One region of the Brachymonas sp. J145 genome, then DNA from elsewhere that is predicted to be linked to it. Evidence: riboswitches for the same ligand, from Rfam matches in the RefSeq annotation. Region 1 holds a riboswitch; each other region holds the start of a gene.
The links. A riboswitch is a leader RNA that binds a small molecule or an ion and turns the genes downstream of it on or off. The one in region 1 is predicted to bind cobalamin.
Positions count from the first base shown of each region.

Region 1 (7,314 bases):
TTGAGCTCCTGGCCATCGTTGTAGGCCAGGCGCACGCCGATATCGGCCAGCAGCAGCAGGATGGCCCCGGCCCAGGCCGATACCGGCAGCAGCGCCGAGGGATCGGCCTTGACCCAGGGCCGCATTACATGCGGCGCCACCAGGCCGACAAAGCCGATGCTGCCCGCTACCGATACCGCTGCGCCCACGCTACAGGCGGTGCCGGCCAGCACCAGCAGGCGCAGCTGCGGCAGGCGGATGCCCATGGTGTGCGCGGTTTCCTCGCCGAGCGCCAGCGCCTGCAGGCCACGGCGCGATTGCCACAGCAGCAGCAGGCCGAGCACGATCAAGGGCACGCCCAGCGCTACTTCGCGCATGCTGCGATCCGCCAGCGAGCCCATCATCCAGAATACGATTTCCTGCAGCGCAAAGGCATTGCGCGACCAGTTCATCACCAGCGCAATCAGCGCGCTGCACAGCGCGGAAATCGCCACGCCAGCCAGGATCAGGGTGGTGGTGTCCTGGTTGCGCTGCGCCAGCAGCAGCACCAGCAGCACCGCCAGTGAGGTACCGGCCATGCCGGCCAAGGGCAGTGCCAGCGCAGTCATCTGCGCCAGCCCGGTATAGAGCGCAATTACCGCGCCCAGCGCGGCCCCGCTGGTCACGCCCAGCAGGCCGGGTTCCGCCAGCGGGTTGCGCAGCAGGCCTTGCAGCGCGGCACCGGACATGCCCAGCGCCGCCCCGACCGCCACGCACAGCACGGTACGCGGCAGGCGCAAATCCCAGAAGATGCGGCTCGGTACCCAGTCGCCAGCCAGCACGCCTTGCAGCAGGCGCAGCGGCGACATGTCCACGTAGCCAATCGTCAGCGACAGCAGGCATAGCGCCAGCAGTACCAGACCGGCCAGCAGCCAGCGGCCCATGGACCAGCGGGCCCAACCCGGTGCGGCAGAAAAATCGGAAACAGTCATGGCAGCGATTATCGGTCCTGGCGCTGCTGCGCCATGCGCGCCGCCGTGTCCAGGCTCCAGGGACCGCCGCAGATAGTGGTGCGGGTCTGCAGGGTCAGGCTCTCGAGTACCGTGTGCTGCAGCGCCGGATGCAGCTGGTCACGTGGCACCACGCTTGGCATGTCGCTGGCGTAATCAGGCGTGAGCATCAGGTCCGGATGGGTGGCGACCAGCCGTTCCAGCGGCAGATAGCCATAGCCGCTCAGGCCAGCCTCGACGCCGGCATTGCGGTAACCGGCCAGTTCGATCAATTCGTTCATCAGCGTGCCCTGGCCGGTGCTGTAGCCTTGCCAGCTGCGCTCGGCCGCTACCGGCCATGGCGCGGATTGCTGCTGCGCTGCCTGTTGCAGCTGCTGCTGTTGCTGCTGCAGCGCCTGCACCAGCGCCCTGCCCTTGTCGGCCTCGCCGACCGCATCAGCCACCAGCGTGATCTGCTGCTGCACCTCGGCCAGGCTGCTGGCCAGTGGCACTTCCAGCACCGGAATGCCCAGGTCACGCAGCATCTGCGTGGTGTAGCGTGTCGTGTAGCGGCCCACCAGTACCAGATCGGGTTTGAGCAGCAGCACCTCTTCGGCATCACCGCGCACGATGGGCAGTGCGCGCGCCTGCGGCTCCAGCACCGACAGGCCGGGATCATGCGAGAGCTTGCTCAGTGCCGCGATACGGCCCGGTTCCACCAGTTGCAGCAGCAGCTGGTCGGTGCAGAGATTCAGCGAGACGATGCGCTGGGCCTGCTGGCTGGCCACCGCCGTAGCTGCCGTCTGTGGCGGTTCGGGCTGGCAGCCGGCCAGCGCCGCCGCCACGCAACCAGCGGCCAGCCAGCGCAAGGCGTGGCGTAGCGTGGGGCGGCGCAGCGGGCGGACGGGCATGGTCAATTACTTGAAGTCCCAGCGGTAGCCCAGGCGGATTTCGCGGCCGGGCATGTTGTAGTTATGGACTTCCTCATAGTAGCGGTCAAACAGGTTGTCCACGCTCAGGCTGACGGTCTGGCGCTTGTCGATGGCGTAGCCCAGGCTCATGTCCCACAGGGTGTAGCCGCCGCGCTCCGCCTTGGACTTCCAGCTCTTGCCGTTGTAGCGGGCACCCAGGCGTGCATGCAACTTGTCCCAGTCCCCCACCAGCGCGGCGCGCGCGGTGTTCTTGGGCACGTACTCCAGCGGCGACCAGACGTTGCCATTGCGCTGCTCGCTGCGGAAGCTGTGCGTGTAGCCCAGATCCAGGCGCAGGTTCGGGCTGAACTGCCAGTTGCCGACCAGCTCCACGCCGCGCATGCGCGCCTCGTCAGCGTTGCGCCAGCTCTTCAGGCCCGGGCTGACGTCATAGGCGACGATCTTGTCCTGGATGCGCGTGTGGTACAGCGTCAGGTCGGCGTTCCAGTTCTCGCGTTCGATACCGATACCGGCATCGACGCTGGTGCTGCTTTCCGGATCCAGATTGGCGTTACCGACGTAGGTGATCGGCACCGGGTACCAGTTACCGGCCGAGTCAACTTTCCAGTCGCTGCCGGAGTATTCGCCGGACAGCTTCCAGGCGCTGGGCGCACTGAAGCCCTTGCCCGCCGAGGCATGCAGGGAGATACCCGGCGACACTTCGTGCTTGATGCCGGCGCTCGGGCTGAACTGGCTGAAATCACGGCTTTGCGTCACGTTGCCCAGACCGTCGGTCGGCAGCGTGGACATGGTGATGCGGTCGTAACGGCCACCCACGTACAGATTGGTCTGGCCTTCGTTCAGACTGATGTTCTGTTGCGCATACAGGCCATGCGTCTTCAGCTTACTGTCCGGGTTATACGAGAAGGTCCACGGCGGCGTGCCGCTGCGCGCGCTGGCTTCGGTCTGGTTGTAGTCGTAGCCAAACACCAGCTTGTAGCCATCGGCCCAGTCCCAGGCATCCTTCAGCTGCAGGCCGTGCCACTTGATGCGCGAATCATAGGATTGCGCCAGGCTGCGGTCCGCTTGCAGGTCGTAGTTGATGTAGTTTTCCTTGCCGGTGTAGGCCGCGGCGGTCAACGCATGGTTGCCGGCTTCGCCCTGCAGCGTCAGGCTGTAGAGGTCACGGCTGGCATCCTTGCTGGTCTCGAACTGCTTGATCTCCGGATCGGGGCCGGGGTTCTGCACGTCATCGGCACGGAACAGGTCGGCACGCGCATCCAGTGTCCAGCCCGGTGCCAGTTCGGCACCCAGGCGCAGGCCGTGGCTGTGCTGCTTGTAACCGCTGAACTCCATGGTCTGGCCATTGCCGTCCTGGTAATTGCCGCGCTTTTCCCAGTTGCCAAAATAGTCAAAGTTCAGATTCTCACTGATGGCGCCGCCGATATTGGCATCGACCTGGCGCAGGTCATGGTTGCCGGCAGACACGCCCACACCGCCCTGGATCTCGTCGGTACGGCGGACCGGAATCACGTTGATCACGCCGGCCATGGCCTGCGAGCCATAGAGCGAAGATGCCGGGCCTTTCATGACCTCGACGCGCGACACGCCATTCACCGGCATGAAGCTGATGTTGTTGTGCACAGCCGGAATGCCGTTTTGCAGCACCAGCGTCTGCATGCTCTCGCCGGTCATGGGCGAGCTCGGCGTAAAGCCGCGCATGCCAACCGAACCGCTCATGCCGGGATAACGCTTGATGTCGACATTGGTCGTCTTGCCCAGCAGGTCGGCCAGTTCACGGTGCGGCACGCGCTCGATTTCCTGGCGCGTCACCACCTCGATACGCTGCGGTGTGTCCTTGAGCGGCATGGGCGCACGTGCTCCGGTGACGACCACGCGATAGGGTTCGTCCTGGGGGCCGGCAGCAGCCACTTGCAGTGCCGGCTCGACGGCATCGGGCTGGACAGTTTCTGCCACGGCAGCGGCAACCGGAGTCAGGCAGATCAGCAGACCTGCCAGGCGAATGGAATGGGGATGGAGTTTCAAGGCCAGTTCTCGTATCAGTTGGCCGTGCTGCATGCGACGCGTCGGTTGTCGTGGCCGGGTGCCCGCATTGCCGGCACACCGCCCTACCGCCATGTCTGCTACCCCGCAGACGGCCAGGTTTGCGCCGCCATCACCCTGTCATGGCAGCTTGGTCAAACACAGGCCGGTATCCGGACTCGCAAGTCTTGATGCATCGCCTTCCCACTGCTTGAACCGGCGCCGCCTTGCACGACGCTGCCCAAGCCGGCAGTGGCTGCCATGCCTGTTGCATGGCCTGATGCACCCACACTCGCTTACCGTTGCGGGGGCAGTCCGGGCATTGTGCGGCTGGCGCACGCACCCGGTTCCCGTTTAACCTGCCAGCCGGATTCATCGCTTCCGGCATCACAGGCACCTGGGTCTTGGCGCCGGCATGGCGCCGGCAAGTATCGGATTGTAAATGCAAAGTGCCGGTTTGTCCGCTTGTTGCGCCAGCCCGACATTCCCCGCTGCCTGCGACAGGCTCGCATTCCTAGGATAATTGCGCCCATGAGCATCAAGATCCATACCCCCGAAGAAATCGAACACATGCGCGTTGCCGGCCGCTTTGCCGCCGAGCTGCTCGACTACATCGCGCCGTTTGTCGTGCCCGGCGTGACCACCAACGAGCTGGATCGCCTGTGCGCCGAATACACCACCTCGCGCGGTTCGGTGTCGGCACCGCTGAACTATGCCCCGCCCGGCCATACGCCCTACCCCAAGTCGATCTGCACCTCGGTCAACCACCAGGTCTGCCACGGCATCCCGAACGAAAAGCCGCTGAAGAAAGGCGATATCGTCAACATCGACGTCACGCCGACCACCAACGGCTGGCACGGCGATAGCAGCCGCATGTTCATCGTCGGTGGTGAATCGGCGGTACAGCCCTTTGTCACTCGCCTGTTGCGCGTCACCTACGAATCGATGTGGATCGGCATCCAGCAGGTCAAGCCGGGCGCGCGCCTGGGCGATATCGGTCATGCGATCCAGCAGCACGTGGAAGGCCATGGCTACAGCGTGGTGCGCGAGTTCTGCGGCCACGGCACCGGCCAGGAGTTCCACACCGAGCCGCAAGTGCTGCACTACGGCAAGCCCGGCACGCTCGAAGAGCTGCAGCCCGGCATGATCTTCACCATCGAGCCGATGGTCAACGCCGGCCGCCGTGAGATCAAGCAGGGTCCGGACGGCTGGGCCATCGTGACCAAGGATCGATCCCTGTCGGCGCAGTACGAACACACCCTGGTCGTCACCGAGACCGGCTACGAGGTGCTGACGGTATCGCCCGGCATGCCGGCGCTGCCGGATTTCATCAGCTCGACCAAGACCTGATTCCGTAACGTTCACCCGCTGATCCGCATGCCGCAGACCCTCGCCCCTCTCTCCCCGGAAACCCTGGCCAGTCTGCGTACCGGCTACCAGCAGGACAAGGAGGCGCTGTTTGCGGCGTTCTCGACCAACGCCGGACGCAAGCTGCGTGCCTTGCGCAGCGTGCATACGCTGTGGCGCAAGCTCACGCGCCTGACCGACCGCATGCTGTCCACGCTGTGGCGCGCACATGGGCTGCAGCGCGGCGGCCTGCTGCTGGCGGCGGTGGGCGGCTATGGCCGCGCCGAACTCTCGCCGCATTCCGATGTCGACGTGCTGATCCTGCTGCCCGACGGCGCGGACCTGGAGCAGGATGCAGACCTGAAGGAGCGCGTGGAGCACTTTGTCAGCTGCTGCTGGGACGTGGGCCTGCAGATCGGCTCCAGTGTGCGCACGCTGCAGGAATGCATCCGCGAATCGCAGGCCGACATCACGATCCAGACCGCGCTGCTGGAGCGGCGCTACATCACCGGCTCGCGCAAGCTGTTCCAGCAGCTCAGCGCCGCCTATGACAGCGTGATGCAGCCCTACGCCTTCTACCTGGCCAAGACGCTGGAAATGCGCCAGCGCCACGCCAAGTATGACAACACGCCCTACTCGCTCGAACCCAACTGCAAGGAATCGCCCGGCGGCCTGCGCGATCTGCACATCCTGCTCTGGGTGGCCAAGGCGGCCGGCTATGGCAACAGCTGGGACAGCATCTCGCAAAGCGGGCTGCTGACCGATTACGAGGCACGCCAGATCAAGCGTACCTATGCCATGCTCGGCATGATCCGCAGCCAGCTGCACCTGGTGGCGCGCCGCCACGAGGATCGCCTGCTGTTTGACGTGCAGACCAGCGTGGCCGAACAACTCGGCTACACCAGCCAGCCACGCACCACGCGCACCGGTCCGCAGCGCAACCCGATCCGTCCGAGCGAAGCGCTGATGCGCCACTACTACTGGACCGCCAAGGCGGTGGTGCAGCTCAACCAGATCCTGCTGCTGAACATTGCCGAGCGCCTGCGCGACAGCGGCCACACCTACGATTACGACCCGGCACCGGTGACCGAAGCCATGCGCGCGCTGCAGCAGCGCCAGCAGGACAAGGCCGCAGCCGCTGCCGAAGAATCTTCGCCGCTGCAGCAGCAGGACGTGGTCAACCCGGTCGCCAGCACCGCACTGACGCGGCTGGACTACCTGCCGCGCCAGATCGATCGTCCGCGCCGCAAGATCAACGAGCGCTTTTTTGATACCGACGGCCTGCTCGATGTTGCTACCGATGACATCTACCAGCGCCAGCCGCACGCGATCCTGGAGACCTTTCTGGTACTGCAGCGCGAAGTCGGCATCCAGGGCCTGTCGGCACGTACGCTGCGTGCGCTGTACAACGCGCGCGTGCTGATGGACAGCGCCTTCCGCCGCGATCCGGTGAACCGCCAGCAGTTCCTGCAGATCCTGCAGGCCCCCAGCGGCGTGACGCAGGCGCTGCGCCAGATGAACCAGACCTCGGTGCTGGGCCGCTACCTGTGGGTGTTCCGCAAGATCGTTGGCCAGATGCAGCACGACCTGTTCCATGTCTACACGGTGGACCAGCACATCCTGATGGTGGTGCGCAACGTGCGGCGCTTTTTCAAGGCCGAACACGCGCACGAATACCCACTGTGTTCGCAGCTGGCCGCAGGCTGGGATGCGCCCTGGATCCTGTCCACCGCGGCGCTGTTCCACGATGTGGCCAAGGGTCGCGGTGGCGACCATTCGGTGCTGGGCGAAATCGAGATGCGCCGTTTCTGCAAGACACACGGCATCGGCCAGGAAGACACCGAGCTGCTCGCCTTCCTGGTGCGTGAACACCTGACCATGAGCCAGGTCTCGCAAAAACAGGACCTGAACGATCCCGAAGTGATCACCCGCTTTGCCAGGCTGGTGGGCAACGAGCGTTACCTGACGGCGCTCTACCTGCTCACCGTGGCCGATATCCGCGGCACCAGCCCGAAGGTCTGGAACGCCTGGAAAGGCAAGCTGCTGCAGCAGATGTACCAGGCCAC
Region 1 covers NZ_JAZDCI010000012.1:3,888-11,201, reverse strand. The annotation lists gene V1261_RS10140 (FecCD family ABC transporter permease) at 1-950, opposite strand, end outside; gene V1261_RS10135 (ABC transporter substrate-binding protein) at 959-1,858, opposite strand; gene V1261_RS10130 (TonB-dependent receptor plug domain-containing protein) at 1,865-3,904, opposite strand; cobalamin riboswitch at 4,049-4,317, opposite strand; gene map (type I methionyl aminopeptidase) at 4,433-5,251, shown strand; gene glnD ([protein-PII] uridylyltransferase) at 5,279-7,314, shown strand, end outside.

Region 2 (7,314 bases), on a different contig from region 1:
TTCTTCAGCATGCTCGAAGGCCTGGGCCTGACCGTGGCCGAACGCCATGCGCTGCCCGATCACGCCAACCACGACACCCTGGCCGGCCTGGCACGCGAGCTGCTGTCGCGCCGCATGCCGGTGCTGTGCACCGAAAAGGACGCCGTCAAGCTCTGGGACATGCTGCCGCAGGCCTGGGCGGTGCCGCTGGTGCTGACCCCCGAACGCGCCTACTACGCCGCGCTGTCGGCCTGGTGGCTGCGCCAGGCACGTTTCAACGGCCATCCGGCGGCGATGCATCCGGCACCGGCCGAGCCCGCATTGGCAGAAGCCGGCAGCGCGCCTGCCTCCTGAATCGGCAGCCGTACAATGGCTGCATTCCTACCGAGAAGAGAAATCCCATGGATCCCAAAATGCTGGAACTGCTGGTCTGCCCCGTAACCAAAGGCCCCCTCACCTACCAGGCTGCCACGCAGGAGCTGGTATCGCTCAGCGCGCGCCTGGCCTATCCGGTGCGTGACGGCATCCCGGTGCTGCTGGAGAACGAGGCGCGCACCCTGAGCGACGACGAGATCGACGCCGGCCGCAAGCCCCAGCCCGACACGGCCGCATGAGCGCTCTGCCCTTCACCATCCTGATTCCGGCGCGCATGCAGAGCACGCGTCTGCCGGGCAAGCCGCTGGCCGATATTGCCGGCGTGCCGATGGTGGTGCGCGTGGCGCAGCGTGTGCAGGGCATCAGCGAGCAGGTGCAGGTCGTGGTTGCCGCCGACGATGTGCGCGTGCTGCAGGCCTGCGAGGCGCATGGCGTACAGGCGCTGCTGACGCGCGATGACCATCCCTCCGGCAGCGACCGGCTGGCCGAGGCCGTGACGCTGCTGAACCTGTCTGACGATGCCATCGTCGTCAACGTGCAGGGCGATGAGCCGCTGATCGACCCGGCCTTGCCGGCCGCGATTGCCGCGCTGCTGGCCGCCTCGCCGCAGGCCAGCATGTCCACCGCCGCCCATCCGATCACCGACTGGGCCGACATGCGCAACCCGAACGTGGTCAAGGTGGTCTGCGACGCGCAGCAGCTGGCGCTGTATTTCAGCCGCGCACCGATTCCGTGGTGGCGTGATGGCTATGCCGATGGCGACATACCGGCCGTCCTGTCGGTCGAGCCGCAGCCGCTGCGCCATATCGGCATCTACGCCTATCGCGCCGGCTTCCTGCGCCAGTTCCCGACGCTACCGCAGGCCCCGATCGAGACCTGCGAATCGCTGGAGCAGCTGCGTGCGCTCTGGCACGGCCACCGCATTGCCGTGCACATCACGCCCGATGCGCCCGGTACCGGTGTCGATACGCCGGAAGACCTGGAGCGCGTGCGCGCCCTGCTGGCGGGCTGAGGCCTCAGCGGTCCTCGCGGCCGCCCATGGCCATCCCCATGCCCATGCCGGCACCACCGCCGGCTGCCGCGCCGCCTGCGCCACCTCCTCCGCCGCCACCGCCACGGGCATTGCCCGCTCCGGCACCAGCGCGACCGCCACCCGGGCCACTGCCCGGACGTACCGGCCCCTGATCGGGCACCCGCACATCGGCCGGAATATCTTCCAGATACAGTGCCGATCGGATAAAGGTACGCAGCGAATGCACCAGCGCAGCCAGCCGCACTGGCCGGCCATCGACCATGTCCTGCGCCGCCTTGGCCGCCAGCCGCACCTGTTCTTCCGTGCCCAGCAGGATGATGTCGGACAGCGCCGCCTCGACCGCATCACGCGTGCGACGCCGGCGTTCGGCAATCGTGTCCGGCACCGGGCCCCACTCGTGATCTTGCAGCTCCTCGACCAGATCCAGCTCGCTGCGGACGGCCTGCGGCGCAGCTGCCTGCACCGCATCCTGTTCGCGTTTGTGGCGCGGATCGACCGTCAGGTCACCGGTAAACGAGCCGCCCAGCGTCTTGTAGGCGGCAATCAGGGTGCGCAAGCGTTCGTTGATCTGGCGGTTCTCGCGTTCGCGCTTGCGCTGGATGGTCTGCATGAACACCAGCCGGATGCCGATCATCAGCAGCGTCATCACCAGCAGGCTGATGATGGTGCCGAGAAAGCCCTGCCAGGAACTGAAGTCGATAAAGCTGCGCATGCACGATCCCCGAGTGACAAACGAAAAAGGCGACCGGAAACCGGTCGCCCCCGTGTGCAGGCATCATGCCATGCACGGCGCAGTCAGGCTGTCAGACCAGGCCGCAGCCTGTGCCTGACGCCGCAGGGTCAGGCGCGCTCGCCGACCCAGCCGGCCACGCTCTCCAGCGCTGCCTGCAGGCCAGCCGGGTTGGTACCGCCGGCCATCGCCATGTCGGGCTTGCCGCCCCCCTTGCCACCGACCTGGCTGGCGACAAAGTTGACCAGCTCGCCGGCCTTGATCTTGCCGATGCTGTCCTTGGTGACACCGGCGGCCAACTGCACCTTGTCGCCATCGACCGCGGCCAGCACGATGGCGGCGGTCTTCAGCTTGTCCTTGAGCTTGTCCATGGTCTCGCGCAGGGTCTTGGCATCGGCACCATCGAGCTGGGCGGCCAGCACGCGGATGCCCTTGACCTCGACCGCGCTGTTGGCCAGCTCGTCGCCCTGGCTGGAGGCCAGCTTGCCCTTGAGCGCGGCGATTTCCTTCTCCAGCGTCTTGACCTGGTCTTGCACCTGGCTGATGCGGCCCAGCAGCTCGGCCGGCGGCGTCTTCAGCGCTCCGGCAGCGTGTTCGACAGTCCTTTCCAGATCCTGCAGGTAGGCCAGCGCGTTCTGGCCGGTGACGGCCTCGACGCGGCGCACGCCGGAGGCGACACCGCCTTCAGCGACGATCTTGAACAGGCCGATATCGCCGGTGCGGTGCACATGGGTGCCGCCGCACAGCTCGACCGAGCTGCCGATATCCAGCACGCGGACTTCATCGCCATATTTTTCGCCGAACAGCATCATGGCGCCGGTCTCGCGTGCAGCGTCCATGTCCATCAGGCGCGCCTGGGTGTCGGTGTTGGTCAGGATCTCGGCGTTGACCTTGGCCTCGATAGCGGCGATCTGCTCGTCAGTCAGCGGCGCGTTGTGGGCAAAGTCGAAGCGGGTGCGCTCGGCGTTGACCAGCGAACCCTTCTGCTGCACGTGGCTGCCCAGCACTTCGCGCAGCGCCTTGTGCATGATGTGGGTGACGCTGTGGTTGCGCATGGTGGCTTCACGCAGCGCCGGGTTGACCTGTGCCAGCACGCGGTCGCCAACCTGCAGCTTGCCTTCGGTCATGACGCCGTGGTGGCCGGGCACATCGGTCTTGACCTTCAGCGTGTCCTCGACACGGAAGGCGCCGCGGAAATCGGCTTCGCCAGCGGTGTTAACGGTAGCGAGCACGCCCTGGTCACCGACCTGGCCGCCGCTTTCGGCGTAGAACGGGGTGACGTCGAGTACCACCACGCCGGCCTGGCCTTCTTCCAGCTGCTGCACCGGTTCGCCATCGGCGTAGAGCGCCTGCACCGTGGCCTGGCCCGTCAGGGTGTCGTAACCGGTAAAGGTGCTGGCCGCACCCTGGTAATCCAGCAGCTTGCCCATCTTGAACTTGCCGGCAGCGCGCGCAGTGTCCTTCTGCTCCTGCATGGCTTCGTCAAAGCCGGCTTCATCGACCGTGACGCCGCGCTCGCGGCAGACGTCCTGCGTCAGATCCAGCGGGAAGCCGTAGGTATCGTGCAGCTTGAAGGCGACATGGCCGGGCAGTTCGCGGCGGCCGGCGATCAGGGCGTCGTCCAGGATCTCCATGCCTTTTTCCAGCGTCTCGAAGAAGCGCTCTTCCTCGGTACGCAGCGCATCGGTGATCAGCCGCTGCTGTTCGCGCAGGCGCGGGTAGGCATCGCCCATGAGCTCGACCAGCACCGGCACCAGCTTGTGGAAGAACGGCGTCTTCTGGCCCAGCTTGTAGCCGTGGCGGATGGCGCGGCGGATGATGCGGCGCTGCACGTAGCTGCGGCCCTCGTTGCCGGGCAGCACACCATCGCTGACCAGGAAGGCGGTGGCGCGGATGTGGTCGGCAATGACCTTGAGCGAGGGGTTGGCCAGGTCAGCGCAGCCGGTTTCGCGCGCGGCGGCGCGGATCAGGGCATCGAACAGGTCGATCTCGTAGTTGCTGTGCACGTGCTGCATGATGGCGGCGATGCGCTCCAGGCCCATGCCGGTATCGACGCAGGGAGCCGGCAGCGGCGTCAGGCTGCCGTCCTCGTGCATCTCGAACTGCATGAACACGTGGTTCCAGATCTCGATGAAACGGTCGCCGTCCTCGTCCGGGCTGCCCGGAGGGCCGCCGGGGATATGGTCGCCGTGGTCGTAGAAGATCTCGGAGCACGGGCCGCAGGGACCGGTATCAGCCATCATCCAGAAGTTGTCCGACTTGTACTTGCCACCCTTGTTGTCACCGATGCGGATGATGCGCTCTGCCGGCAGGCCGATGACGTTCTTCCAGATGTCGTAGGCTTCATCGTCGTCCTGGTAGACGGTGGCCAGCAGGCGTTCTGCCGGCAGGCCGTAGACCTGCGTCAGCAGCTCCCAGCCCCACTGGATGCTTTCCTTCTTGAAGTAGTCGCCAAACGACCAGTTGCCCAGCATCTCGAAGAAGGTGTGGTGGCGTGCGGTGTAGCCGACGTTTTCCAGGTCGTTGTGCTTGCCACCGGCACGCAGGCAGGCCTGTACGCTGGCCGCGCGCACGTAGGGGCGCTTGTCCGTGCCCAGGAACACCTCCTTGAACTGCACCATGCCAGAGTTGGTGAACATCAGCGTCGGGTCATTGCCCGGCACCAGCGGGCTGGAAGGCACTACCGTGTGGCCCTTGCTGGCAAAGAAGTCGAGGAAGCTCTTGCGGATTTCCGCAACCGTCATTTTCTGGGGGGAAGTCATGCTTGCGTGCCACCCGGCTGGGGCGGCTGGTAAAAGTGAAAAAATCGCTGTCCAGATTATAGGTGTCGCTGCATTCTGTTGCATGCCGCGGGAGCAGCCTATAATGCCAGTCACGCACAGGTGTCCTGCGGCTGCAATGCCACAGGATGAAACGGGAAACTGGTACGGCTTCGGCCCAGTCCAGTGCTGCCCCCGCAACGGTATGTCAGCCAAGCCTGCCGCAACACGCCACTGGTCCTTGAACCGGGAAGGTGCTGCAGGCCGTCACACGACACTGACAAGCCCGGAGACCGGCCTGCGCGATCCAGGTTTGTCAGCGTTGCGGTGGGCGATGCGGGCGGCAGTGCACGTGCGCGTCCCCGCGTCTTGCGTGCCTCTCTCCCCTCCTTCATCACGACTGTGACAGACAGTCTGCCAGCCCCGCTGGCAACTCTCGTCAAGGCGATGCATCAGGAGGAAACCATGCACATCGAACCCGGCATTCTTGCCGCCACCAAGCTCTCTTTTGCCACCATTGCCGCCAGCGGCATGCTGCTGGCCTACGCCCCGCGCCTGCTGAAGCAGCCCACGCTGCTGCTGCGCACCCTGCTGGCCGCCAGCTTCTTCTCGCTGTTCATGCAGCTGTTCCACATGCCGGTCGGGGCCTCCGAGTTGCACTTTGTCGGCGCCATGCCGATCTACCTGCTGCTGGGTTTCGTGCCGACGCTGTTCGGCTTTGCCTTTGGCCTGCTGCTGCAGGGTCTGCTGTTTGATCCGCAGGATCTGGTGCACCTGGCAGTGAACGCGCTGTCGCTGATGGTGCCGCTGGCCGTGGTGCACTACGGCATTGGCCAGCGCATTGGCCGCCAGTTCAGCGTGGCCAATATCGTCAAGCTGGATGCGCTGTTCTACGCCGGCGTGACGCTGATGGTCGGCTTCTGGCTGCTGCTGGGCGAGCAAGCCACGCCGCTCGCCCACTGGGCGCAGTTTGCCGCCTCCTACATGGCGCTGGTGCTGCTGGAGCCGCTGGTGACGCTGGCCGTGCTGCGCCTGGCCAGCCTGTTCCGTGACAGCAACTGGGCACGCCTGTGCCTGGACGAACGCGTCACCACCACTACCGCCTGATTCCCTGATTGCCGCTTTCTGGCCGGCCTGTTGCTACAGGCCGGGCTGCGGCATGCCCTGTTGACGGATATTTCCCATGCCAACTCCCCCTACCCCGGGCCAGGTCTGCTTCGTCGGTGCCGGCCCTGGCGACCCGGAACTGCTCACGATCAAGGGCCGCGACCTGATCGCCCGGGCCGGCGCCATTCTCTATGCCGGCTCGCTGGTCAGCGAAGCTGCCACGCGCTGGGCACCGCCCGGCTGCACGATTGCCGACAGCAAGGACATGACGCTGGAGCAGATCTGCGCCTGGCTGATCGCGCAGGCCCGGCAGCACGCCACCGTGGTGCGCTTGCAGACCGGCGATCCTTCACTCTACGGCACGCTGATCGAGATGGTGCAGCCCCTCGATACCGCCGGCGTGCCGGTACTGGTGGTACCGGGCGTGACCTCGGCCATGGCGAGCGCGGCCACGGCGGTGGAGAGTTTCACCCTGCCCGAAGTCACGCAGACCGTGATCCTGACCCGCATTGCCGGCCGCACGCCGATGCCCGAGGGCGAAAGCCTGCGCGAGCTGGCGGCGCACCGCTGCACGCTTTGCATCTACCTGTCGATCACGCTGCTGCACACCTTGCAATCCGAGCTGCGCGCCGCCGGCTGGCCGGAAGACGCGCCGATGCTGGTGGTGCACAAGGCGAGCTGGCCAGGCGAGGAAAAAATCCTGCGCGGTACGCTGGCCACGATCAAGGACATCTGCCGCGAGGCCGGTGTCGTCAGCCAGAGCATGGTCATTGCCAGCCCGGCACTGGGTGCGCGCCACTGGCCGGAACTGGCCAAGTCGAAGCTGTACGACGCCAGCTTCAGCCACCGTTTTCGCCGCGCCAGTGCGCCGGCACCCGCTTCCCCGGAGACCCCGACATGACAACCACCCTGCTGCTGGTCGGCCACGGCTCGCGCGATGCCGATGGCAATGCCGAAATCGAACAATTTGCACAACAGTGGCGGCAACGCCAGCCCGGCTGGCACATCGAACTGTGCTTTATCGAGTTTGCCGAGGTGCTGCTGGACACCGGGCTGGACCGCGCGGCCCGGCTGGCACAGGCCGGTAACGGCAAACTGCTGGTGCTGCCGCTGATCCTCAACGCCGCCGGCCATGTGAAAGGCGATATCCCCTACGCCATTGAGCAGGCTCGGCTGCGCCATCCACAGGTGCAGTTCGATTACGCACCGCATCTGGGTGCCGGCGAGGCGGCGTTGGCCATGCTGCAGCGCCAGCTGCGCCAATGCATGCAACGGCTGGACATGCCGGATCCGCGCAACACCGGCGTGATCCTGCTGGGGCGCGGCTCCAG
Region 2 covers NZ_JAZDCI010000002.1:283,669-290,982, forward strand. The annotation lists gene lpxK (tetraacyldisaccharide 4'-kinase) at 1-333, shown strand, start outside; gene V1261_RS03650 (Trm112 family protein) at 381-593, shown strand; gene kdsB (3-deoxy-manno-octulosonate cytidylyltransferase) at 590-1,366, shown strand; gene V1261_RS03660 (hypothetical protein) at 1,371-2,099, opposite strand; gene alaS (alanine--tRNA ligase) at 2,228-4,861, opposite strand; cobalamin riboswitch at 4,981-5,192, shown strand; gene V1261_RS03670 (energy-coupling factor ABC transporter permease) at 5,342-5,983, shown strand; gene cobM (precorrin-4 C(11)-methyltransferase) at 6,060-6,884, shown strand; gene V1261_RS03680 (sirohydrochlorin chelatase) at 6,881-7,314, shown strand, end outside.
Region 2: linked by a shared signal. The riboswitch ahead of V1261_RS03670 (energy-coupling factor ABC transporter permease) and the one ahead of V1261_RS10130 (TonB-dependent receptor plug domain-containing protein) in region 1 are both predicted to bind cobalamin.

Region 3 (7,314 bases), on a different contig from region 1:
GCAAGGCCGCAGCGTGTTCGTGCTGGACCTGCCCGGTACCTACAGCCTGCACGCCGCCTCGGCTGATGAAGCCGTCACGCGCGATGTCGTCACCGGCCAAAGCGATGAGCCCTTGCCCGATCTGCTGATCTGCGTCGCCGATGCCACCAACCTGCGCCTGAGCCTGCAGCTGGTGCTGCAGGCACGCCAGCTCGGCCTGCCGATGCTGCTGGTGCTCAACCTGTCCGACATGCTGGTGCGAAGCGGCATCGAGATCGACCATGCCGCCTTGTCGCGTGAACTCGGCATCCCGGTGGTGTATGCCGTAGGCGTGCAGGCCGGCGGCGCGCACGAGATCCTGGCTGCGCTGGACCAGCCGCTGCCGCCAGTTCCTGTGGCCAGGGCAGCGGCAGAATCCGGCGCGCATGGCGTGCTCGCGCTGCAGGCCGAGGTGCGCCGGCTGATGGATATCTCGGTGCGCTCGCACACGCGCAAGCTGGAGCTGACCGACCGGCTGGATCGCGTGGTGCTGCACCCGGTGACCGGACCGCTGCTGCTGGCGCTGATCCTGTTCCTGGTGTTCCAGGCGGTGTTCAGCTGGGCCGCCTGGCCGATGGAGCTGATCCTGGCCGGTACCGAGGCGCTCGGCAGCTGGATCCATGCCAGCCTGCCGGACGGTGCCTTGCGCAGCCTGCTGGCCGATGGCGTGATTGCCGGTGCCGGCGGCGTGCTGGTGTTCCTGCCGCAGATCTTGTTCCTGTTCCTGTTTATCCTGGCGCTGGAAGATTCCGGCTACCTGCCGCGTGCCGCCTTCCTGCTCGATCGTCTCATGGGCAAGGTCGGCCTGTCCGGGCGCTCCTTCATCCCGCTGCTGTCCAGCTTTGCTTGTGCCGTGCCCGGCATCATGGCCACGCGCACCATCGGCAACTGGCGTGATCGCCTGGTCACCATCATGATTGCCCCGCTGATGACCTGCTCGGCACGGCTGCCGGTGTACACGCTGCTGATCGCCGCCTTCATCCCGACGCGCAAGGTGCTGGGCCTGTTCAACCTGCAGGGGCTGGTGCTGTTCGGGCTCTACCTGTTCGGCATTGTCTCGGCCATGCTGGTGGCCTGGATCGCCAAGCGCTGGCGCAGCCGGCAGGATTTTTCACCGCTGCTGATGGAATTGCCGGCCTACCGCTGGCCGAATCTGCGCAACCTGCTGCTGGGACTGCAGGAGCGCGCCTGGATTTTCCTGCGTCGAGTCGGCACCATCATCCTGGCGATGAGCATCGTGCTCTGGTTCCTGTCCAGCTACCCGGCACCGCCGCCCGGGGCCACGGCTCCGGCGATCGAATATAGCCTGGCCGGCATGCTCGGTCGCGGGCTGGAGCTGCTGTTTGCGCCCATCGGCTTCAACTGGCAGATCAGCATCGCCCTGGTGCCGGGCATGGCCGCGCGCGAGGTCGTGGTGGGGGCGCTGGGCACAGTCTATGCCCTGTCCGGCAGCGAGGAGGGCGTGAGCGCCCAGCTGCAGACGCTGCTGGCCGGCCAGTGGTCGCTGGCGACCGGCCTGTCGCTGCTGGTCTGGTTCGTGTTTGCGCCGCAGTGCCTGTCCACGCTGGCCATGGTGCGCCGCGAGACGCACGGCTGGAAGCATGTCTGGATCATGCTGGCCTACATGTTCGCGCTGGCCTATGCCGCCAGCTACATCACCTACCGTCTGGCCCTGGCGCTGGGCGGCTGACCGGAGGATTCGCCATGTGGCAAGACCTGATCGTGGGCGTGATTGTCGTGCTGGCGGCGCTCTACGCCGTCTGGCGACTGATGCCCGGGCGCTGGCGCGAGCGTCTGGGTGGCCAGGCTGGTGGCTGTGGCAGCAGTACCAGCAGCGCCTGCGGCCAATGCCCGCACAAGCGATCGGGTGGTGGCAGCTGCCACTGAGCCTGCTGTGCTAGACTGTCCTGATCGTCGGTTCCCGTTGCGTCGCAACGGGTGAAAATGGGAATACCGTGCCGGGTCTTGCACCCGAATTCGGTAACTGCCCCCGCAGCTGTAATCGGTTTGCGTTGTCCGCTCATGCCACTGGATGCGTCCGGGAAGGCAGGTCAACGCGTCAGGCCGTGAGTCAGAAGACCTGCCGCGATACCAAGCTTTTTTCCATTGGGGCGGGGTGTCCCTGACATGAGGCCGATCATGCATGTATTCCTTGCTGCCTTCTGTTGCCCGGCGTGCGCGCCGGAGATGCCTGTCTGCGCCTGCCGATGCGGAGACCGGGCATGCCAGCCAGCCTGACTTCCTGTTCCGCGTTCCCGGCAGCCGCTGACCTGCGTCGGATGCCCTGTCCTGCATTTCCAGCGGGAGCCCGAGCATGCTGAACGAACAACGTACCCTGTCCATAGCCGCGATGCAGGTGATCCGGCGCAACGGCGATGTGGTCGCCTTCCAGCCCGACAAGATCGCCGTGGCGCTGACCAAGGCCTTTCTGGCGGTGGAAGGCAGCCAGGGCAGCGCCTCCTCGCGCATCCGTGACCTGGTGGCGCAACTGACCGATACCGTGGTGCGCTCGCTCACGCGGCGCCTGCCCGATGGCGGCACGGTACACATCGAGAACATCCAGGACCAGGTCGAACTGGCGCTGATGCGTTCCGGCGAGCACGATGTGGCACGCGCCTATGTGCTCTACCGCGAACGCCGCGCTGCCGAACGTGCGGCGCAGGCTGGCAGCGAAGCCGTGCCGCTGCTGCATGTGCTGGTGCAGGGCGAGCGCCAGCCGCTTGATACCGCCGCGCTGCTGGCGCAGTGCGAAGCTGCCTGCCATGGCCTGGGCGAGGGCGTTTCGGCGCAGCGCATCCTGGAGCAGGCGCTGCAGAACCTGTACGACGGCATCCCGCAGGCTGATGTGCAGCAGGCGCTGATCCTGGCCGCACGTACCCTGATCGAGCAGGACCCGGATTACGACTTTGCCACGGCGCGCCTGCTGTTGGCGCAGCTGATTGCAGAGGTGATCGGCGAAGCGGTGCTGCCGCAGGATGCCGCAGCAAGCCAGGCAGGCTACTTTGCACAAGGCATTGCCCGCGGCATTGATGCGCAGCTGCTGGATCCGCGTCTGGCTGATTTCGACCTGGAGCGGCTGGCAGCAGCCTTGCGCTGCGAGCGCGATGGCCAGTTCCGCTACCTGGGCCTGCAAACCCTGTACGACCGCTATTTCCTCCACATCGAGGGTCGCCGCATCGAGACGCCGCAGCTGTTCTTCATGCGCGTGGCGATGGGTCTGGCGCTCAACGAGATCGACCGCGAAGTGCGTGCGCTCGAGTTCTATGAGCTGCTGTCCAGCTTCGACTTCATGTGCTCCACGCCGACGCTGTTCAACAGCGGCACGCGCCATCCGCAGCTGTCATCGTGCTACCTGACCACGGTGGAGGATGACCTCGGCAGCATTTTCGGCTCGATCAGGGACAACGCGCTGCTGCAGAAATTTGCCGGTGGCCTGGGCAATGACTGGACGCCGGTGCGTGCGCTCGGCAGCCGCATCCGCGGCACCAACGGAGAGAGCCAGGGCGTGATCCCTTTCCTCAAGGTGGTGAACGACACCGCCGTAGCGGTCAACCAGGGCGGCAAGCGCAAGGGCGCCGTCTGTGCCTATCTGGAAACCTGGCACCTGGACATCGAGGACTTCCTCGACCTGCGCAAGAACACCGGCGACGAGCGCCGCCGCACGCACGACATGAACACCGCCAACTGGATTCCCGACCTGTTCATGCAGCGCATGCAGGCCGGTGCCGACTGGACGCTGTTCTCGCCGGATGAGGTGCCCGATCTGCACGGGAAGACCGGCCAGGCCTTTGCCGAGGCCTACATCGCCTACGAGGCGCAGGCCGATGCCGGCCAGATCCGCCGGTTCAAGCGCCTGCCGGCACAGCAGCTGTGGCGCAAGATGCTGACCATGCTGTTCGAGACCGGCCATCCCTGGATCACCTTCAAGGATGCCTGCAACCTGCGCTCGCCGCAGCAGCATGCCGGCGTGGTGCACTCGTCCAACCTGTGCACCGAGATCACGCTCAACACCTCCGACAGCGAAACCGCGGTCTGCAACCTGGGCTCGGTCAACCTGCCGGCGCACCTGCGCGATGGCGCGCTGGACCAGGACAAGCTGGCGCGCACCATCCGCACGGCGATGCGCATGCTCGACAACGTGATCGATCTCAACTACTACGCCACGCCCAAGGCGCGCAATGCCAACCTGCGTCATCGCCCGGTCGGGCTGGGCATCATGGGCTTTGCCGATTGCCTGTACACGCTGGGCCTGCCCTATGCCTCGGACGAGGCCGTGGCCTTTGCCGATCGCAGCATGGAAATGGTCTGCTACCAGGCCTATCTGGCCTCGACCGAACTGGCGCGCGAGCGCGGCTGCTATTCCAGCTTCCAGGGTAGCCTGTGGCAGCAGGGCGTGCTGCCGCACGAGTCGATCGCGCTGCTGGAGGCCGGCCGCGGCGAAGCGGTGCTAGTGGACCGTAGCAGCACGCTGGACTGGGAGGCGCTGAAACAGCGCATCGCGCAACATGGCATGCGCAACTCCAATTGCGTGGCGATTGCGCCTACTGCCACCATTTCCAACATCGTCGGCGTCTCGGCCAGCATCGAGCCGGCCTACCAGAACCTGTACGTCAAATCCAATCTGTCGGGCGAGTTCACCGTGGTCAATGCGGCGCTGGTGCAGGACCTGAAGGCGCTCGGCCTGTGGGATGAGGTGATGGTGGATGACCTGAAGTATTTCGATGGTGCACTGGCGCGCATCGAGCGCGTGCCGCAGGATGTGCGCGAGCGTTACGCCACCGCCTTCGAGATTGATCCGGTCTGGCTGGTGGAAGCCGCTGCGCGCCGCCAGAAGTGGATCGACCAGGCGCAATCGCTCAACCTGTACCTGGCGCAGCCCTCTGGTCGCAAGCTGGACGAGCTGTACCGCCTGGCCTGGCAGCGCGGCCTGAAGACCACCTACTACCTGCGCACGCTGGGGGCCAGCCAGGCCGAAAAGACCAGCGTGCCTGATAACGCCAGCCGCAGTGCCAGCACCGGTGGTCCGGCCCTGTGCAGCCTGGACGATCCCGGCTGCGAAGCCTGCCAGTAAGCCTTGATGACATGAGCGAGACCAGCGAGATGACTGCCTTCCGATTCGATGACTGGGAACTGCCGACCCAGACCCCCCCTGCACGCCAGCCCATGCCGGCCACCGCGGCACCTGCACCCGCTACAAGCGCAGCAGCTGCGCCCGCTGCTGCCGTGACTGCCACCCGCGCCAGCGACAAGCGCATCGTCAACGGCCAGGGCGATATCAACCAGCTGGCACCGTTCAAGTACCCTTGGGCCTGGTCCTATTTCCTGATGGCCAACAACAACCACTGGACGCCGCTGGAAATCTCCATGGCGCAGGACGTGCATGACTACCACCACCGCCTGACGCCAGCCGAGCGCCACATCTTCGAGAATGTGCTGGCTTACCTGACCACCTCCGACATCCTCGCCATGCGCAACATCGGCCTGGCCGTGATGGAGAAGATGACTGCGCCCGAGCTGCAGATCTACCAGGCGCGCCAGGTCTACGAAGAGGCGCTGCATACCTGGACCTACCAGCACTGCATCGAGAGCATCGGCCTGGACCAGCAGGAGATTTACAACCGCTACCGCGTGGTGCCGCAGATCCACGGCAAGATCGCCTTGGCGCAGCGCCGGCTCGAGAGCGTGATGGCGTCCGACTTTGACCTGAAGGACCGGGACAATCTGCACACCTTTGCGCTGTCGTACTTCTTCTTTGCCGTGGTGTTCGAGGGCTGCTGGTTCTACAACGGTTTCACGCCGATCTTTGCGCTGCAGCGGCGCGGCCTGATGAAAGGCACGGCCGAGCAGCTGCAGTACATCATGCGCGACGAGGTGCTGCATGCCGGCTTCGGCATCCGCGTGGTGCGCGAGCTGCTGGCCGAAGAGCAGCTGGAACTGGATCCGCAGGCACTGCGCCAGCTCTGGGACGAGGCCGAAGCCGCCGAGCAGGCCTATGCCAGCTACATCCTGCGTGATCCGGTCCTCGGCTACAACGCCGGGCTGCACATGCAGCAGTTCCGCTTTATTGCGAACCGGCGTGCACGCCAGGCCGGCGTCGCCGAGCCGTTTCCCGGGGCCAGCAATGTGCTGCCCTGGCTGGATGAGCAGGCCAATCTGCGCAAGGAAAAGAACTTTTTCGAGACCCGTGTCACCGAATACCAGAGCGGTGCTGCACTGGCCTGGGACTAGGGCGGCGCAGCTTCCCTACAATGGGGCATCGTCCTGACGGTGCTGCGCACCGGAATCCCTGCCCATGGAAGCCTTGTCTGCCGGCTGGTGGCTGTCGCTGCTGGCCATTGTCCTGATCGATCTGGTATTGACCGGCGAGCGCGCCGTGGTCATCGCCGAAGCGGCGCGCCAGCTGCCGCGCCGTGCCTATGGCGGTGCGCTGGCGGCAGGTACCGTGCTGGCGCTGCTGATGCGCGTGCTGATGACGGTCGGCCTGCTCTGGCTGCTGCAGACACCGGGCCTGTTGCTCGCAGGCGGCATCGTGCTGCTGGGCATTGCCTGGCGCACCCAGGCGCGACGCCATCGCGCGCTGATGCTGCCGGAAACGCCGGCCCAGGGCATCTGGGGCACCATGCGCAGCGTCGTCGTTGCCGATGCGCTGATGGGCATGGACAACGTGCTGGCGGTGGCCGGGGCGGCACGCAACACGGTGGATCTGGTGGTGATCGGCCTGCTGCTGACCGTGCCGATGATCGTGTTTGGCAGCCGCCATATTCCGCGCCTGCTGGCCGAGCTGCCACTGCTGCGCACGCTCGGGGCTGCGGTCATGGCGATCACGGCAGGCCAGATGATCGCGAACGAACCCTGGATACTGCGCGACATTTTTGCCGCCAGTCCGCTCTGGTACTGGGGGCTGGTGCTGGGCCTGACGCTGCTGGTGCTGTTGACCGGCTGGCGTCGCAAGCCGAAAACGGTAGTCACCAACAAGAACTGATCCGCAAGGGATCAGTTCAGGAGGTGTATCAGCGCGGGGTGGGTGGCTTGTCCTGGGGCTCCAGGCCGCGCTGCATCAGCTTGGCCATGCTTTCCGCTTCCTGGCGCAGCAGTGTGGGCAGCAGCGCCTTGATCGCCTGCAGCAGCAGTTCGGGCGTACCACGTAGCCACTCGTCCATGTGGCCGGGCAGGATCGTGTGTTCGCCATGGTTCTGCGTGGTGACCTGCATGGCCAGGCGCAGATAGGTGCGTACCAGACGACGCAGCTCATGCACCAGCTCATTCTGGATGGTCGCACCCTGATCAATGGTGACT
Region 3 covers NZ_JAZDCI010000001.1:452,817-460,130, reverse strand. The annotation lists gene feoB (ferrous iron transport protein B) at 1-1,708, shown strand, start outside; gene V1261_RS02180 (hypothetical protein) at 1,723-1,905, shown strand; cobalamin riboswitch at 1,916-2,120, shown strand; gene V1261_RS02175 (ribonucleoside-diphosphate reductase subunit alpha) at 2,333-5,089, shown strand; gene V1261_RS02170 (ribonucleotide-diphosphate reductase subunit beta) at 5,101-6,246, shown strand; gene V1261_RS02165 (YjbE family putative metal transport protein) at 6,311-7,000, shown strand; gene V1261_RS02160 (MerR family transcriptional regulator) at 7,029-7,314, opposite strand, start outside.
Region 3: linked by a shared signal. The riboswitch ahead of V1261_RS02175 (ribonucleoside-diphosphate reductase subunit alpha) and the one ahead of V1261_RS10130 (TonB-dependent receptor plug domain-containing protein) in region 1 are both predicted to bind cobalamin.

Region 4 (7,314 bases), on a different contig from region 1:
TGCGCCCCGCCGACAGGCGCACGCGCGCCTCCGGCATGGTGATGCGTGCCACCGCGATCATGCGCACGAACTCCAGCGGATCGATATCGTCCACCTCGGCCAGCGGCGTGCCTTCCACCTTCACCAGGTTGTTGATCGGCACGCTGTCCGGGTAGTGCGGATGCAGGTTGGCCAGCTGGCCAATCAGCTCGGCGCGCTGGCGACGGTTCTCGCCCATGCCGATGATGCCGCCGCTGCACACGCTCACGCCGACGTTGCGCACATTCTCCAGCGTGTCCAGGCGATCCTGATAGTCACGCGTGGTGATGATGTTGCCGTAGTTCTCGGGCGCGGTGTCCAGGTTGTGGTTGTAGTAGTCCAGGCCGGCTTCCTTCAGCTCGACCGCGTGCTCTTTCGTCAGCATGCCCAGCGTGCAGCAGGCTTCCAGACCGACTTCCTTCACCGTCTTGATCAGCGTCACCACATTCTCGATGTCGCGGTCCTTGGGCGCGCGCCAGGCTGCGCCCATGCAGAAACGCGTGGCACCGGCCGCCTTGGCCTTCAGCGCCGCTTCACGCACGGCATCGGCTTCCATCAGCTTGGTCGCCTCGACCGGGGTCTCGTGGTGCACCGACTGCGGGCAGTAGCCGCAATCCTCCGGGCAGCCACCGGTCTTGATCGACAGCAGCGTGGCGAATTCCACCTCGGCCGGGTCGAAATGTTCGCGGTGCACCTGCTGGGCACGGAACATCAGCTCCGGCAGCGGCAGCGCAAACAGCGCCTCGATGTCCTCGACCGCCCAGCGGTTGGTACTGGCCGGCTGCGGCTGCTGGCTGCGCGGCGTACAGAAATGCACGCTCTGCTCGGCCGTGCCGTGGCAGCTGGAAGGGTTATGGGTAGTGGTGGGTGCGTCCAGCATGGTGGCTCCTGTTGTCTGTCTATATAAAATTAATAATTATGAAAATCGTGTTCCAGGCGGGTAAAACGTCCGCATCTTACAGCGGCAAGCCGGTTTCCGGCTGTCCCCAGCCATTTTCGAACACCACATCGGCCAGCGGCATGCGCTGGGCCCAGCGCTCCTGCTGCAGCATCGGTTCGTCATAGAAAGCCGGCACCGGACCCAGGCAAACCAGTGCCAGCGGACTGGCACCGGGCGGCAGCTGCAACAACTGCGCCAACTCATCCGGATCAAACAAGGAGACCCAGCCCACGCCCAGCCCTTCGGCCCGTGCCGCCAGCCACATATTCTGCAGTGCACAGGCAACCGAGGCAATATCCATATAGGGCATGGTACGGCGGCCAAACACGTGCTGTTCACGGCCATCCGCCAGGCACACGGCCAGCACTTCGGCCGCTTCCAGCAGGCCTTCGACCTTGAGCTTCATGAACTCTTCTTCACGCTGGCCGAGCGCGCGTGCCGTTTCGATGCGCTCACGCTCGACACAGGCATGCAGCTGCTCACGCAGTGTGCGGCTGCTGATGCGGATAAAGCGCCAGGGCTGCATGAAACCCACGCTCGGGCCCCAGTGCGCCGCCTGCAGCAGGCGCTGCAGCACCTCCGGCTCCACCGTGCAGCCAGGCAGGAAGTGGCGCATGTCGCGCCGCTGCGCGATCACGCGGTAGACCACCTCGCGCTCGGCGTCCGGGTAGGCAAATGCGGCTGAATCAGTCAACTCAGTCCTCGATGCCACGTTGTGCCGGAATGCCGGCATCAAACGCATGCTTGATCGGACGCATCTCGGTCACGGTATCGGCCAGATCCACAATCTCCTGCGGGCAACGGCGGCCAGTCAGGCACACGTGCACCTCTTTCGGGCGATTGCGCAGTGTCTCCAGCACATCCTGCAGATCCACCCAGCCATACACCAGCGGATAGGTGATCTCGTCACACACCACCAGGAAATGTTCGCCGCTCAGGATCGAGGCCTTGGCCTTTTCCCAGCCTTCACGCGCCAGCTGCGCCGAACGCTCCAGGTCCTGACTCTTCCAGCTGAAACCATCGCCCAGGCCTTCTACCGGAACGCCGAGCTTCTCGAAGCTGCGGTGCTCGCCAAAGCGCGCGCTCGGCACCTTCATGAACTGGTAGATCTTCACGTCCTTGCCACGGCCGCTGGCGCGCAGTGCCAGGCCAAAGGCCGCCGTGCTCTTGCCCTTGCCATCGCCGGTATTGATGATCAGCAGGCCACGACGCTCGCCTTCCGGCGTCTCGTAGGGCTTGTCCTTGGGGGGTTCTTCGATTTGCATGGTCAGCTCCTTGCGATGCTAGTCGGTCGATTTCAGGATCAGCGGCAGGCCTGCCGCCATCAGCGTGACATGGCTGCAATCCGCAGCCACGCGCTGGTTCAGGCTGCCCAGGCTATCCACAAAGGCACGCGTCTCGCGTCCCAGCGGAATCACGCCCAGGCCAATTTCATTACTCACGATATACAGCGGGCCGGGATACTCGCGCAGCGCCTGCAACAGCTGGTGGATCGCCTGCTCGGCCTGCACCGCATTGGCCGAATCGCCATCCAGCGGCATCAGCTGCTGCGTCAGCCACAGCGTCAGGCAATCCAGCACGATCGCGGTATCGGGCGATGCATGCTGCTGCAGCAGCTCCACCACCGGCAGGCTGCGACTGCCTTCTGGCATCTGCAGCGTCTCCATGCCGGGTACGCGGCGTGCACGCTCCTGCTGGTGGCGCACGATGCGCGTCTGCATCTCGGCATCCCAGGGCCGGGCCGTGGCCAGGTAGAGCGCCCGGTGCGCAGCATCCGTCGCCAGCCACTGCGCCGCCAGTTGCTCGGCACGCACGGTCTTGCCCGATTTCTGGCCGCCCAGAATCAGTTCGTGGTGCGCGCTCATGCCGAAGCCTCCTGTGCGGGCACGGACATGCTGCTGCAGGGCTGCAAGCGGATGCGTGCAACAGGATCAGGGAAAGCCAGCCAGGGCATGAGAGAAATGTGTGTACTTACAGACGCCTGCAGTCCACCCCGCCGCGGCATCCGACATGGTGCTGGCACAGCGGCCACACCCCCTTGCTGGCCGGTCTCCGGGCTGACGGCAGGCCATTGGCACCTTCCCGGCCGTAGCCAGTGGCATTTGCGCAATGGCTGTCGCCCAGGGAGCGACGCCGTTCACCGTTGCGGGGGCAGCGCAGGCTGCGGACAGGCCCCTGGCCCTCCTCCTGCTTCCCGTTGAAGCCCCTGGCCGGAATGGCCGCCGGGGCACCAGCAATCCGTCCATTGTAAAAGCAAACGCAGGCAAAACCCGGCAGACCGGCTACGGCTCCCGGCGCGCCGCCGACAAGCCGGGTTGCATCATCTACAATGAAGGGTCTAGCTCGGCTTGCCCGCACATCTTTTTCATGCCATTCGGTGCCATGACTACTCCTGTCCCCCCGATTTCCCTCGACCATGTGGCTGACCGCATGGAACGCATGCTGCTGCGCTACCAGGAGCTGCAAAAGACCAACAGCCTGCTGCAACAGCAGCTGCAGGAAGTCACCCAGGAGCGCGACTCGCTCAAGTCCCGCCTGGCGGCCGCCCGCTCGCGCGTGGACGTGCTGCTGACGCGCCTGCAGTCGGTCGATCCGGCGCAGCCGCTGCAGGCAAGCAGCTCGGCCCCTTTGGCCGCCTGGGGCCTGCACGATTCGGTCGATGACGAAGCTGCCAAGGACCAAGCATGAAGCAACTTGAAAAATCCATCATGGGTCAGGCCTATGTGCTGGCCTGCCCCGAAGACTCCGAAACCCAGATGCACGAAGCCGTGGCACGTGTCGATGCCGCCATGTGCCGTATCCGCGATGCCGGCAAGCTCCGCGCGCGGGAACGCATCGCCGTGCTGGCCGCGCTCAACCTGGCCTTCGACATCATCCAGCAGGAACAGCAGGCCCAGGCCATGCCGCTGGCACTGCCGCTCGCCGAAGACGGCGCCCCGAGCGAGGAACAGCTGCAAGCCCAGGCCCGCCTGCAGACCCTGATGGCGCGCATCGACGAGGCGCTGGCCGAGGACGGCCGCCTGATCTGAGCAAGGCGCGCGGCCCCGGCACGGGCCGCGTGAAATATGTCGGCATTTTTACAAAGCTGACACCCCAGACAGACAGGTTCGGCCTACAATGGGCTCGTCTGCAGCGGTCATGGCTTTATATTTCCTTGAACCAATGCTCCTGGAGCCCGGGCTTGGTAAATCGCCTGGCCAGCGTGATCATCTCGCGTCAGATGAACCCACGGCCTCGCTGCCCTCGCCCACCTGAACCCTTCCGTTCAGGATGACGGTCATGGCATGCTGCAGACCCTTATCTCCCCACGACGCACTCCCCCACCCCCAACGTTTACAATTCCAGCCCATGATTCTGGAACCGATTACGATTGCCCAGCTCGCCATGCTGGGTCTGCTGGGTGGCTTCATGGCGGGTTTGCTGGGTGTAGGTGGCGGCATGGTGCTGGTGCCTTTCATCACCTGGATCCTGACCAGCCGCGGCGTGGACAGCCAGCTTGCTGTCAAGATGGCCATTGCCACCTCCATGGCCACCATCATCTTTACCTCTATTTCCTCGGTGCGTGCCCACCACAAGCACGGCAAGGTGCGCTGGGATCTGGTCAAGGGCATCGCGCCCGGCATCATGATCGGCGCGCTGGTCGTCAGCATCGGCGTGTTTGCCCTGCTCAAGGGCGCCTGGCTATCCATCATCTTCGGCGTGCTGGTGATCTTTGCCGGTGGCCAGATGTTCCTGGACCGCAAACCCAAGCCCACGCGCCAGATGCCTGGTCCGGGTGGCCAGGTAGCCGCCGGTGGCGTCATCGGCTTTCTGTCCGGCCTGCTCGGTGCCGGGGGTGGCTTCCTCAGCGTGCCCTTTATGGCCTGGCACAACGTGCCGATCCACAATGCCGTGGCCACCAGCTCCGCGCTCGGCTTTCCGATCGCCATCTTCAACGTCATCGGCTACATCATCAGCGGCTGGAACGCGCCCAACCTGCCGGCCTATTCCATCGGCTATGTCTGGCTGCCGGCGCTGGTCTGCATCGCTTCCTGCAGCGTGCTGATGGCTCCCGTCGGTGCCCGTACCGCCCACGCCTTGCCGGTCAAGACGCTGAAGCGCGTGTTCGCCCTGATCCTCACCGGCCTGGCGATCAGCATGCTGGTCAAGGGCATGCAGCTGCTCGGCGGCTAAGCGTCCTCCAGCGCCAACAACAAAGGCCTGCAACGCATTGCAGGCCTTTGGTTTTTCAGGGCAGACAGCGTCTGCCGTCGCTGCGATCAGGCCATCAGCACCAGGGTGCCTGGTCATGTACCAGACCCAGATACAACGCAATACCGGCGCTCACGGCCAGTGCCAGACCAGCCAGGCGCACGCCCCACTGGCCATTGGCCCAACCCAGGTGATGCAGGCGCAACAGCAGCCAGGGACCGGCCATCAGCGACACGCTGGTGCCCAGCACGAACAGCGCCATCACGGCAGCGCCCTGCAGCGGCTCACCCGTCAGGGCGGCCACCATCAGCGCCGAATACAGCAGGCCACAAGGCAGCAGCGCCCATAGCATGCCGACGAGCACCGGGCCAGCCACGCCGCCCTTGCGCTGCAAGGTCTTCACCTTGTCCCAGACGCGCCGCGCCGAGCGCTCCAGCCAGGCCGGCTGGCGTGCCTGTACCAGCAGCACCAGGCCCAGCAGCAGCGCGGCAATATGCACCATGGTCCAGACCGGACGCAAGGCAGCGCTCTGCGTCGTCAGCCAGCCCAGCGCCTGGATCGTGGCGGCGGCCACGGCGCCCAGCGTCGCATAGCCGATCACTCGTCCGAGCTGGAACAGGCCCATCGCCGTGGTCTGCTGTCGCTGCTGTTCTCCAGCCGTATAGCCAATGCCGGCACAGGCGGCACCGCACATGGCAATGCAATGCGGCCCCCCTGCCAAACCCATCAGCAGGGCCGTGATCGCCATCGAAGTCTGCATGAACGTATCCTCATCCGGCCTGCCAGAACTGCCGACAGGCCTGTTGCTGGCACGCCAGCTGCCTCGCAGCGCATGCCCTGATCCTACCCCCGTGGCAGGTATCAGATGATTTTAGAGAATTTGGTCGCTGAACGCGCATCCTGCAGGTATTTGTCAAACAGCATGGCAATGCCGCGCACAAAATACCAGCCCTGCGCCGTCACCGTCAGGCCCTGATCGGTCAGCTGTACCATGCCTTCGCGCTCCTTCTCCTGGAGCATTTCCAGTTCCCGTGCAAAGTATTCGCGGAAACGGATCTCCGGGTAAGCCTGCTCAATCGCTTCAAAGCGCAACTCGCCCTGGCACATGATGGCCATGATCACGCTGCGACGCAGCAGGTCGTCGTTGGTGAGTGTCAGGCCGCGCACCACCGGGAAATGGCCACGCTCCAGCGCATCGTAATAGTCGTCCAGCGACTTCTCGTTCTGGCTGTAGGTCGCACCAATGCGGCCAATCGCCGATACACCCAGACCGATCAGGTCACAATCCGGCTGCGTGCTGTAGCCCTGGAAGTTGCGGTGCAGGCGGCCCTGCTGCTTGGCAATCGCCAGCGCATCCCCGGGCAGCGCAAAGTGGTCCATGCCCACATAGACATAGCCGGCCTCCTCAAAGGCCTTGAGCGACTGCGCCAGCATCTGCACCTTCTCGGCGCCAGTCGGCAGCGTATAGGCATCAATGCGGCGCTGCGGCTTGAAGCGCTCTGGCAGGTGCGCATAGGCGTACAGCGCGATACGGTCCGGGCGCAGTTCGCGGATCTGCTCCAGCGTGCGCGCAAACGAGGCAGCCGACTGCATCGGCAGGCCATAGATCAGGTCGGCGTTGATCGAGTCAAAGCCGATCTCGCGCGCTGCTGCCACCAATGCAAACACCTGCTCGGCCGGCTGGATGCGGTGCACCGCCTGCTGCACCTGCGGGTCAAAGTCCTGCACGCCAAAGCTCAGGCGGTTGAAGCCGAGCGCGTGCAGTGTCTTCAGGCGTTCGGCATCCACCGTGCGCGGATCCACCTCGATGGAATACTCGCCACCCGGAATCAGCGTGAAAGCCTTGCGGATCATGCCCATCAGGCGACCCAGGTTCTCATCATCCAGGAAGGTCGGCGTACCGCCACCAAAGTGCAGCTGCGAGATCGTCTGCCCTTCGCCCAGCTGCGCTACATGCAGGTCGATGTCGCGCTGCAGGTAGTCCAGGTACTCGACACCGCGCTCCTTGTGCTTGGTGATGATCTTGTTGCAGGCACAGTAGTAGCACAGCGATTCGCAAAACGGCACATGCACATACAGCGATAGCGGCGTCGCATGCGCCGGGCGCGAATTGTGGCGCTGTGCCAGCGCTGCGATATAGTCCGCTTCGCCAAAGGTTTCGACGA
Region 4 covers NZ_JAZDCI010000005.1:46,081-53,394, reverse strand. The annotation lists gene bioB (biotin synthase BioB) at 1-898, opposite strand, end outside; gene bluB (5,6-dimethylbenzimidazole synthase) at 975-1,652, opposite strand; gene cobO (cob(I)yrinic acid a,c-diamide adenosyltransferase) at 1,654-2,223, opposite strand; gene V1261_RS06425 (bifunctional adenosylcobinamide kinase/adenosylcobinamide-phosphate guanylyltransferase) at 2,242-2,823, opposite strand; cobalamin riboswitch at 2,985-3,208, opposite strand; gene V1261_RS06420 (DUF904 domain-containing protein) at 3,341-3,646, shown strand; gene V1261_RS06415 (cell division protein ZapA) at 3,643-3,987, shown strand; gene V1261_RS06410 (sulfite exporter TauE/SafE family protein) at 4,307-5,131, shown strand; gene V1261_RS06405 (sulfite exporter TauE/SafE family protein) at 5,226-5,909, opposite strand; gene hemN (oxygen-independent coproporphyrinogen III oxidase) at 6,011-7,314, opposite strand, start outside.
Region 4: linked by a shared signal. The riboswitch ahead of V1261_RS06425 (bifunctional adenosylcobinamide kinase/adenosylcobinamide-phosphate guanylyltransferase) and the one ahead of V1261_RS10130 (TonB-dependent receptor plug domain-containing protein) in region 1 are both predicted to bind cobalamin.